3 regions of the Kitasatospora sp. NPDC054768 genome follow, and region 2 is predicted to be linked to each of the others. Evidence: riboswitches for the same ligand, from Rfam matches in the RefSeq annotation. Region 2 holds a riboswitch; each other region holds the start of a gene.
The links. Region 2 has a riboswitch for cobalamin ahead of ACWGKU_RS00155 (Nickel transporter NicT). Riboswitches for the same ligand answer to the same signal wherever they lie in the genome.

Region 1 (3,263 bases), on a different contig from region 2:
AGCTCCACCCCCGCCGGGTGAGCGCGCCGCCGAGCCGGCCCTCGTACCGGCCGACAACACCGCAGCAGGGAGGCGAGAACCCCATGACCACCCCCGCCGTACCCGGAACCGGGCGCGCGACCCGGCGCTCGTGGTGGTGGCTCGCGCCGACCATCGTGATCGCGCTGATCCTGTGCGCCGTGCTGCTCCCGCGGGACCGCAGGCAGCCCGACCAGACCGCCCCCGCGGTCGCCCCGCTGCCGGCCGCCACCGCCGGCGAGATCTGCTCCACCGGGGAGAACCGCTACCCCGCCCAGGCCGTCGACTCCGGCCGCTACCTGATCAACCCGAACGAGTGGAACGCCACCGGGGGCCTCTGCATCAGCGGCACCGACGGCGGAAGCGGCTTCCGGGTGACCCGCAGCGGCATCGGCCCCGCCAGCCTGACCGACCCGGACCGCGGCCCCGGCGCGTACCCGCACATCAGCACCCAGCTCCAGCCCGGCACCGGCCCGCTACCCATCGCGGTCGACAAGTTGCGCTACGCCACCAGCAGCTGGCGGACCACGCAGATCGACAGCGGCGTCTACAACGCCTCGTACGACGTCTGGTACAGCAACAGCCGGACCAGCTGCTCCTTCACCGAGAGCGCCGAGCTGATGATCTGGCTGCGCGGGAACGGCAAGACCCCGTTCGGCCGGCAGGCCGGCGAGCTCCAGGTCGGCGGCGCCTCCTACCGGGTGTACGAGGCGCCGAAGAAGAGCAGCCACACCCTGATCACCTACGAGATGGCCACCAGCGCGACCTCCGTCACCGACCTGGACCTGCGGGCCTTCACCCGCGACGCCGTCCAGCGCGGCTACGTCCCGGCGGGCTCGTACCTGTGCGCCGTCCAGGCCGGGTTCGAGATCTGGGACGGGGGCGCCGGGCTCAGCAGCGACTCGTTCTCGTTCCAGGCCGCCGCCGGGCAGCCCAGCGGCGCGATCACCTCGGCCCTGCCCGGTCTCTGCCTGGACAGCCGGGTGGCGGGCGATCCGGCCGCGATCGGCGCCGGCACCTGCGACGGCTCGCCCGCGCAGGCGTGGACGATGGGGGACGACGGCTCGGTGGGGCAGAACGGGCGCTGCGTCGAGGATCCGGGCCTCGGTTTCCCCGTCCTCACGGACTGCACCTCGCGCCCCGATCAGCGCTGGCGGGTGACCCCGACGGGGCAGCTCGCGAACCAGGGCACCGGGCGCTGCGTCGAGAATCCGGGCGCCGCCGCGAGCGGGACCGCCCAGGTCCGGATGCGCCCGTGCGAGGCCCGCACAGGCCAGGAATGGCACCCTCCAGCCTGAGCAGTTTATCGCACACACAGTCGAACAACTGTACTTCGCGACACAACATGTGGGGCTGCATCGGACTCACGGCACTAGATGTATGCTCGTCCCTGCTGTCGATGCAGGGGAACCCGGTGCGAATCCGGGACTGCCCCGCAGCGGTGAGCGGGCGGCTCCACGAGCCCTCCCCGCGAGTCCGAACACCTGCCGACGGTGTGCCACGGGCCCTCCCGCAGAGGCCGGCAGCACGAGCAGTTTCCTTCCGGGCCTCGCGGGCGGGCCGGGGATGCCACCGTCGCGCGGACGCCGCTTGCGCCCGCGTGCGTGCTCCCCTGCCCCGATCGGCCCGGTACCCCCGATCACCGCCGCCGATCGCCGCCAGGAGAGAGCGCCTTGACCATCGCCGCCTCAGCCACCCTGCCCGCCCAGGGCACCGGCACCGCCTTCACCGACCCGACGGTCTCCGACCCCGGCGGCGCCCTGTTGCGGCTGCTCACCGACCGCAGCACCGACCTCACCGAGGTCGACCCCGGCCATGTCGCCGCCGCCGCGCTGCGCGGCCGCCACGCCGGCTCGGACTTCGCCGAGCTGCGCGGGCTGGCCGTGGATGCCGCCGCGTCGATGATCGCCGAGGACCCCCAGTACTCGAAGCTCGCCGCCCGCCTGCTCGCCCTGGAGATCGTCGACGAGGCGAACAGCCAGGGCTCGGTGTCCTTCTCCGCCTCGATCGCCGTCGGCCACGCCGAGGGCCTGATCGGCGACACCACCGCCGCCTTCGTCACCAAGCACGCGGCCGCCCTGGACGCGCTCGTCGACACCAAGGGCGACGACCGCTTCGAGTACTTCGGCCTGCGCACGGTGCAGTCCCGCTACCTGCTGCGCCACCCGATCACCCGCAAGGTGATCGAGACCCCGCAGCACTTCCTGCTCCGCGTCGCCTGTGGCCTGGCGGTCGGCGACAGCGAGCAGTCCGTGCGCGAGGTGGCCGAGCTGTACGGCCTGATGAGCCGCCTGGAGTACCTGACGTCCTCGCCGACGCTCTTCAACTCCGGCACCCGCCACCCGCAGATGTCGAGCTGCTACCTGCTCGACTCGCCGCTGGACAACCTGGACTCGATCTACAACCGCTACGCGCAGATCGCCCGCCTGTCCAAGCACGCCGGCGGCATCGGCCTGTCGTACTCGCGCATCCGCTCGCGCGGCAGCCTGATCCGCGGCACCAACGGCAAGTCCAACGGCATCGTGCCGTTCCTGCGCACCCTCGACTCCTCGGTCGCCGCCGTCAACCAGGGCGGCCGCCGCAAGGGCGCGGCCTGCGTCTACCTGGAGACCTGGCACGCCGACATCGAGGAGTTCCTGGAGCTCCGCGACAACACCGGCGAAGAGGCCCGCCGCACCCACAACCTCAACCTGGCGCACTGGATCCCGGACGAGTTCATGCGCCGGGTCAACGCCAACCAGGACTGGTCGCTGTTCTCCCCGGCCGACGTGCCCGAGCTGGTCGACCTGTGGGGCGAGGAGTTCGACGAGGCGTACCGCAAGGCCGAGCTGGCCGGCAAGGCCGTGCGCACCATCCCGGCGCAGACCCTGTACGCCCGCATGATGCGCACCCTCGCGCAGACCGGCAACGGCTGGATGACCTTCAAGGACGCCTCCAACCGCGCCGCCAACCAGACCGCGCTGCCGGGCCGCACGGTGCACTCCTCCAACCTGTGCACCGAGATCCTGGAGGTCACGGACGACTCCGAGACCGCCGTCTGCAACCTGGGCTCGGTCAACCTGGGCGCCCACGTCGCCCCGGGCGCCACGGCCGACGACCTGATCGGCGCCATGGACTGGGAGCGCCTCGACGCCACCGTCCGTACGGCCGTGACGTTCCTCGACCGCGTGGTGGACATCAACTTCTACCCGACCACCGAGGCCGGGACGTCCAACTCCCGCTGGCGGCCGGTCGGCCTCGGCGTG
Region 2 (3,263 bases):
CGCGAGCAGCGCCCGCTCCCTGGTCAGCAGCAGGCTCGCCCCGCAGGGCGCGCAGCCCGTCAGGTACCGCACGTTCGCCGCACGGGTGATCAGCGCCGCATCGGCCCCGGCCGCACTGCAGTGCTCCCTCACCCGCTCCCGCCGCCCCGCGTACGCATCCGCCATGCGTCGAGCCTACGAACCCCCGGCCCGAAGCGCCCGCCGAGCACCCCCGGCAGAACCCCCAATACCCCTTGCACGCCCCCCTGTGCGACCGCGGCACCGTCCCCCTCGGGCCCGCACCCCGCCCCCCACGCAGCGTGCCGCCGAGGAGCCCCGCACCCCCCGGCGGTCCCTCGAACCCCCGCCGTCCGCTACGTTCCGTCACGGATCTGTCACTGCCGGTCCTGTGCGAGTACGACCCGGTCGCCGGCCGGCACGTCGCCTTCCGCGAGGAGCGCCGACCCGGGGCGCACCCGGCCCCCGGAACGCGAACGGCGCCTCCCCACCGCGGGGAAGCGCCGTTCCGGCGTGCGCGGGCAGGCCGCTGCTCGCGGCCGGGTGGCTCAGGAGCCCTCGGGCGTCCAGCGCTTCTCGACCCCGGCGAGCTTCCAGTACCCGATCGCGATCGCCCAGACGACCACGAACAGCCCGGCGATGGCGTAGCCGACGTTGTCCAGCGAGATGTCGGCGATGAACCCGGTGACCGGGTCGGTCAGATCGAGCTTCTCGTGCAGCACCCCGACCAGCTCGATGGTGCCGATGATGAAGGCCACCGCGATCGACAGACCGGTGATGGTCAGGTTGTAGTACACCTTCCGCACCGGGTTGGCGAAGGCCCACTGGTACGCGAAGTTCATGAACGTCCCGTCCAGGGTGTCGAACAGGCTCATCCCGGCCGCGAACAGCAGCGGCAGGCAGACGATCGCGTACCAGGGCAGCCCGGAGGCGGCACCCGAGCCGGCCATCACCATCAGGGTGACCTCGGTCGCGGTGTCGAAGCCCAGGCCCAGCACCATGCCCACCGGGAACATCTGCCCGGGCCGGGTGATCGAACGGGTCGCCCGGTTCAGCACCCGGGCCATGAAGCCGCGCGAGTCGAGGTGCGCCTCCAGCTCCTTCTCGTCGAACTTCCCGGCCCGCATCGAGCGGAACACCCTGAGGATGCCGAGCAGCGCCGCCAGGTTGAGCGCGCCGATCAGGTAGAGGAACACGCCGGAAGTGGTCGTCCCGATCACGCCGAGCCACTTGTGGGTGGTCGACTCGTCGTCCATCAGGGTGTTCGCCAGCTGCGCGCCGCCCGCCACCAGGGCGGCCATCACCACCACCATCGAGGAGTGCCCGAGGGCGAACCAGAAGCCCACCGAGACCGGCCGCTTGCCGTCCGCCATCAGCTTGCGGGTGGTGTTGTCGATCACCGCGATGTGGTCGGCGTCGAAGGCGTGCCGCATCCCGAGGGTGTACGCGGTGATACCCAGGCCCACCCCGAAGACCTGGGTACCGACCGCGTACTTCTCGGGTGCGACCAGGAAGATCAGCGTGCCGAAGGCCACCACGTGCATGGCCACGATCACCGCCATCAGCCCGGCGGTACGGACGGTGTCCTCGCGCCGCCACTGGAAGCTGGGCAGCGCGGAGGGGGCCGGTTCGGCCCCGGCGGCAACGGTTTCGGGCAGGGTCATCTGCGGATCACGCTCCAGCACCTCGTGGAAAACCTCGTGAGATGCCGTGGCCGGTCTCCTGGCTGACGGGACGCCCGTACCCGCCTTCCCAAGCGCGCGAGGCGCCCAGTGGCTCCGTGGGTACGGACGACGTTCCTCCGCGGACGGAGGAACGACCCGATCACAGTGGCGAGGGCCGCTCCGGGCTGGGACCCCTGAGGGTCCGTCACCGGTCTTCCCGAGCACCACGGCGGGGAACACCGTAGGGGCCACGCCCCGACCCGTGCAAGGTTGCGCACCTGCGCAGGTGTCCAGGATCACAGACCGCCGCCTGCGAGAATGTCCGCATGCATCTCGTACCGGCCGACCGCGCGGGCCACCGCACCATCGACGGGCACCGGGTCTGCGAGGCCATCGCCGCGATCGGCGACCCGGCCCACGTCCGGTCCTGGGCCGAGCGGTTCTCCCTGCTCGCCGACCCCGGCCGGCTCGCCCTGCTGCTCGCCCTCCACCGGGCCGGGCCGCTCGCCGTCACCGACCTCGCGGTCGCCACCGGCATGCGCGACCCCGCCGTCTCCCAGGCCCTGCGGCTGCTCCGCACGGCCGGCGTGGTCACCGGCGACCGGGACGGACGCGTGGTGCGCTACCAGCTCGTGGACGAGGCCATGCGCCCCCTCCTCGACGAGTGCGCCGCCGGCGAACACCACGAGCCCACCGCGGCCACGGGCTGACCCACTGGCCCGGCCCCGGAACCGCGCCGCGGCCGGAACGGATGAGTACGATCATGACGTGCCGTCCCGCCCCCACGCCTGGCCCGCCGACCGGTGGAACACCCGACCGGTCAGGGCCCGCGTGCTGGCGGTCGCCCGCACCCTCACCTCGGCCACCCGGGTCCTGGACGTCCTGACCCTGCTGAACCCGGACGGCATCGAGCGGTACTTCACCGTCAACCCCGGCTCCGCCTTCGCCGACCGCGCCCTGGACGAGTACCTGCACGGCCTGCCCGGCTTCACCGTGCTGGACTGGGAGGACGCCGTCAGCCGCCGCTTCGACCTGGCCGTCGCCTGCGCCGTCCACTCCTCCATGCACCGGCTGGACGCCCGCCTCGTCGTCCTCCCGCACGGCGTCGGCTACAACCGGCTGGTCACCGAGTCCACCGGCGACACGGTCACCGCCGCCGGTCTGTCCCGCAACGAACTCACGCACCGCGGAAGGGTGTTCGTGGACGTCCTCGGCCTCTCCCACCCCGAGCAGCTGGACCGGCTGCGGGACTCCTGCCCCGAGGCGCTGGACGTCGCCCGGGTTGTCGGCGACCCCTGCTTCGACCGGATGCTCGGCAGCCGGCGCTCCCGCGACGGCTACCGCGCCGCGCTCGGTGCCACCGGCGGCCGACGGCTCGTCGTCGTCAGCTCCACCTGGAGCGAGCACTCCTTGTTCGGCCGCCGCCCGGACCTCCCCCGGCGGCTGGTCCGCCGGCTCCCCGCCGACGAGTACACGGTGGCCGTCGTCCTGCACCCCAACGTGTGGAGCCGCCACGACCCCGAGGCGCTGCTCGACGACGCCCGCCGGATGGGCCTGCGCCTGATCCCGCCCCACCAGGGCTGGCAGGCCGCGCTCGTCGCC
Region 3 (3,263 bases), on a different contig from region 2:
TGGTCGCCGCGGTAGGTGACGGCGAGGGCGGGCAGGCCGAGCCGGTCGAGGACGGGGAGCACCGGGAGGGTCTGCTGGCGGTCGGCCTCGGGGCCGTGCACCAGGATCACCCAGGTGCCGCGCTTGCCGTCGAGCCACCAGGCGGGAAGGGCGCCGAGCTCGCCGTCGGCGGTGGTGTCGGTGAAGGGGAGGCCGAGTGCCTCGGTGGGGTCGCCGAGGTGGACCCGGGGGGTGAAGCGGACCTCGGTGCCGGGGGTGAGCGTGCCCCGGTCGGCGCGGAGCAGCCGGCGGGTGACGCCCCGCTCGTCGCTGTGCAGGACCTCCTCGACGACCGCGTGCCCGCCGTCCGCCCACTCGACCGCCCAGCGGCCGGGGCGCAGGCTCTCGGGGCCGCGGGTGAAGGTGACGCGGCCGGGGGCGAGGCCGCGGACCACGACCGGCCCGGACTCCGGGACGGCGGCCACCGGACGGACCGTCCGCTCGGAGGCCCGACGGCCGATCACCAGCACGGCGGCCCCGACCGCGGCGGCCGCCACGACGGCGGCGGTTCCCCAACGCATTTCGCTCCCCGCTCTGTTACTCACGGACCGGACGGTGTTCGGGCACCAGTTCACCGGCGCTCCGTCCGCCCGGCCACCGGGCTGGGCCGTCCGGGTCACCCGGGCGGCGGCCCGGCGGCGCCGAGGAGGTGCCGGAAGCGGGCGGCGAGGGCGGCGAGGGCGGCGGCGGGGGCTTTCCGCGGTGCCTGCCACCGAACCGCAGGCGTGGCCCCGGTCCTGCCCCAGCCGCCGAACGCACGAAGCGGCCCGGCCGCGGACCGGTGCCGCGCCGGGGATCCCCCGGCGTGTCAGCGGCCCCGCGCCGGACGATCCCCGGCCTGTCGGCGGCGTCCGCGTGTGACCAACCCCTCCGTGACCTCGGTTGACTCCCGGTTCGGGCCCGTGATGGGATCCTGGGGCCAAACGGAGGCATGGAGAGGAAGCCGGTGGAATTCCGGCGCGGTCCCGCCACTGTCACCGGGGAGCACGCTCGGAACATCGCCACGGCGGCCGTCGACGGCCGCTGGAAGGCTCCGGGGGTGCGTTCGACCCGGAAGCCAGGAGACTCTCGCCCCCGTCACGTCGATCCAGGGCGCGGACCCTGAGTGAGGACACGCACGCGATGCAGGCTGCCCCGCCCCACCGGACTCCGAGCTGCCTTCCGCCGTGCCCCCGATGACCCCGCTCGGGCCCTCCTCCTCGCCGCGCCCGCTGGCCCGCGCCGCCGCGTTCGCGCTCGGCGCCGTCGCGGGCCATGTCGCCGACGCCCGCTTCGCCGACCCCCGCCAGGGCCATCCGGTGGCCGTCTTCGGCAGCGCCGCGACCCGGCTGGAGCGTCGGCTGTGGCGCGACGACCGCGGCGCGGGGGCCGGGTACACGGCGCTGTGCGTGGGCGCGGTCGCGGCGGGCACGCTCGCCCTGGACCGTACGGTGGGCCGGCGTCCGCTGAGCCGGGCGGTGCTGGCGGCGGCCGCGACCTGGACGGTGCTCGGCGGCACCTCGCTGACCCGGGAGGCGCGCACCATCGGCCGCTCGCTGGCCGCGGGCGACCTCGCGGCCGCCCGGGAGCGGCTGCCGCACCTGTGCGGGCGGGACCCGAGCGCGCTGGACGGGCAGCAGATCGCCCGGGCGGTGGTCGAGTCGGTGGCCGAGAACACCGCCGACGCCGTGGTGAACGCGCTGACCTGGGGCGCCCTGGCCGGCACGCCCGGCCTGCTGGCCTTCCGCGCCGTGAACACCCTGGACGCGATGGTGGGCCACCGCTCGCCGCGCTACGCCCGGTTCGGCTGGGCCTCGGCCCGGCTGGACGACCTGGCGGGCTGGCCGGGCGCCCGGCTGACGGCGCTGCTGACGGTGGCCGCCGCGCCCGAGCCCCGTACGGCCTGGCGGGTCTGGCGGCGCGACGGCTCCGCGCACCCGAGCCCGAACGCGGGCCAGGCCGAGGCGGCGTTCGCCGGCGCGGTGGGCGTACGGCTGGGCGGGGCGCTGCGGTACGGCGAGAGGGTGGAGCACCGGCCCGTACTGGGTGCGGAGCTGCGGCCGGTGACGGTGGACGACATCGAGCGCGCCTGTGCGCTCTCCCGGCGGGTGGGCGCACTGGCGCTGGGTACGACGGTCGCGGGGCACGTCCTGCTGCGGATGCTGCTGAGGAAGAGGGGACGGGCATGAGCAAGGCGCTGCTGGTCGCGGGGACGACCTCGGACGCGGGCAAGAGCGTGGTGACGGCCGGGATCTGCCGTTGGCTCGTCCGCCAGGGCGTGCGGGTCGCGCCGTTCAAGGCGCAGAACATGTCGCTCAATTCCTTCGTCACCGCCGACGGCGCCGAGATCGGCCGCGCCCAGGCGATGCAGGCGCAGGCCGCCCGGGTGGAGCCGGAGGCGGCGATGAACCCGGTGCTGCTCAAGCCGGGCGCGGACGGCCGCAGCCAGGTGGTGCTGCTCGGCAGGCCGGTGGCGGAGGTGGGCGCGCTGGACTACCGCGAGCGCAAGCCCGTCCTGCTGGAGCGCGCCCTGGAGTGCCTGGCGGACCTGCGTGGCCGCTACGACGTGGTGGTCTGCGAGGGCGCGGGCTCGCCCGCCGAGATCAACCTGCGCGACCGCGACATCGCCAACATGGGCCTGGCGACGGCCGCCGCCCTGCCGGTGGTGGTGGTCGGGGACATCGACCGCGGCGGGGTCTTCGCGGCGATGTACGGGACGCTGGCGCTGCTGTCGGCGGAGGACCAGCGGCACGTGGCCGGCTGGTTCGTCAACAAGTTCCGCGGTGACGCGCGGCTGCTCGCGCCCGGGCTGGAGATGCTGCACGGGCTGACCGGCCGTCCGGTGCTGGGCACGCTGCCGATGCTGCCCGGGCTCTGGCTGGACGCCGAGGACTCGCTGGACCTGTCGACGGTGGTGGACCGGGCGGACGGGCCCGGGCCGTACGGCGCGGACGTGCTGCGGGTGGCCGTGGTGCGCTTCCCGCGGCTGTCCAACTTCACCGACATGGACGCGCTCGCGCAGGAGCCGGGCGTGCTGGTGCGCTGGGCGACCCGCCCGGAGGAGCTGGCCGACGCCGACCTGGTGGTGCTGCCCGGCACCCGGGCCACCGTCGCCGACCTCGCCTGGCTGCGCGAGCGCGGTCTGGAGCCGGCGCTGCGGGCCCGGGCGGCGGCCGGGCTGCCGGTCCTCGGGGTCTGCGGCGGCTACCAGATGCTGGCGCGCTCGATCGTGGACGAGGTCGAGT

Region 1: linked by a shared signal. The riboswitch ahead of ACWGKU_RS24560 (ribonucleoside-diphosphate reductase subunit alpha) and the one ahead of ACWGKU_RS00155 (Nickel transporter NicT) in region 2 are both predicted to bind cobalamin.
Region 3: linked by a shared signal. The riboswitch ahead of ACWGKU_RS03600 (cobalamin biosynthesis protein) and the one ahead of ACWGKU_RS00155 (Nickel transporter NicT) in region 2 are both predicted to bind cobalamin.

The regions. Positions count from the first base shown of each region.
Region 1 is NZ_JBSHBN010000089.1:4,045-7,307, reverse strand. It holds gene ACWGKU_RS24570 (glycoside hydrolase family 26 protein) at 1-21, shown strand, start outside; gene ACWGKU_RS24565 (GH12 family glycosyl hydrolase domain-containing protein) at 84-1,316, shown strand; cobalamin riboswitch at 1,399-1,524, shown strand; gene ACWGKU_RS24560 (ribonucleoside-diphosphate reductase subunit alpha) at 1,716-3,263, shown strand, end outside.
Region 2 is NZ_JBSHBN010000001.1:33,320-36,582, reverse strand. It holds gene ACWGKU_RS00160 (M24 family metallopeptidase) at 1-165, opposite strand, end outside; gene ACWGKU_RS00155 (Nickel transporter NicT) at 546-1,661, opposite strand; cobalamin riboswitch at 1,693-1,905, opposite strand; gene ACWGKU_RS00150 (ArsR/SmtB family transcription factor) at 1,988-2,371, shown strand; gene ACWGKU_RS00145 (hypothetical protein) at 2,430-3,263, shown strand, end outside.
Region 3 is NZ_JBSHBN010000007.1:80,379-83,641, forward strand. It holds gene ACWGKU_RS03595 (alpha/beta fold hydrolase) at 1-560, opposite strand, end outside; cobalamin riboswitch at 976-1,107, shown strand; gene ACWGKU_RS03600 (cobalamin biosynthesis protein) at 1,215-2,207, shown strand; gene ACWGKU_RS03605 (cobyric acid synthase) at 2,204-3,263, shown strand, end outside.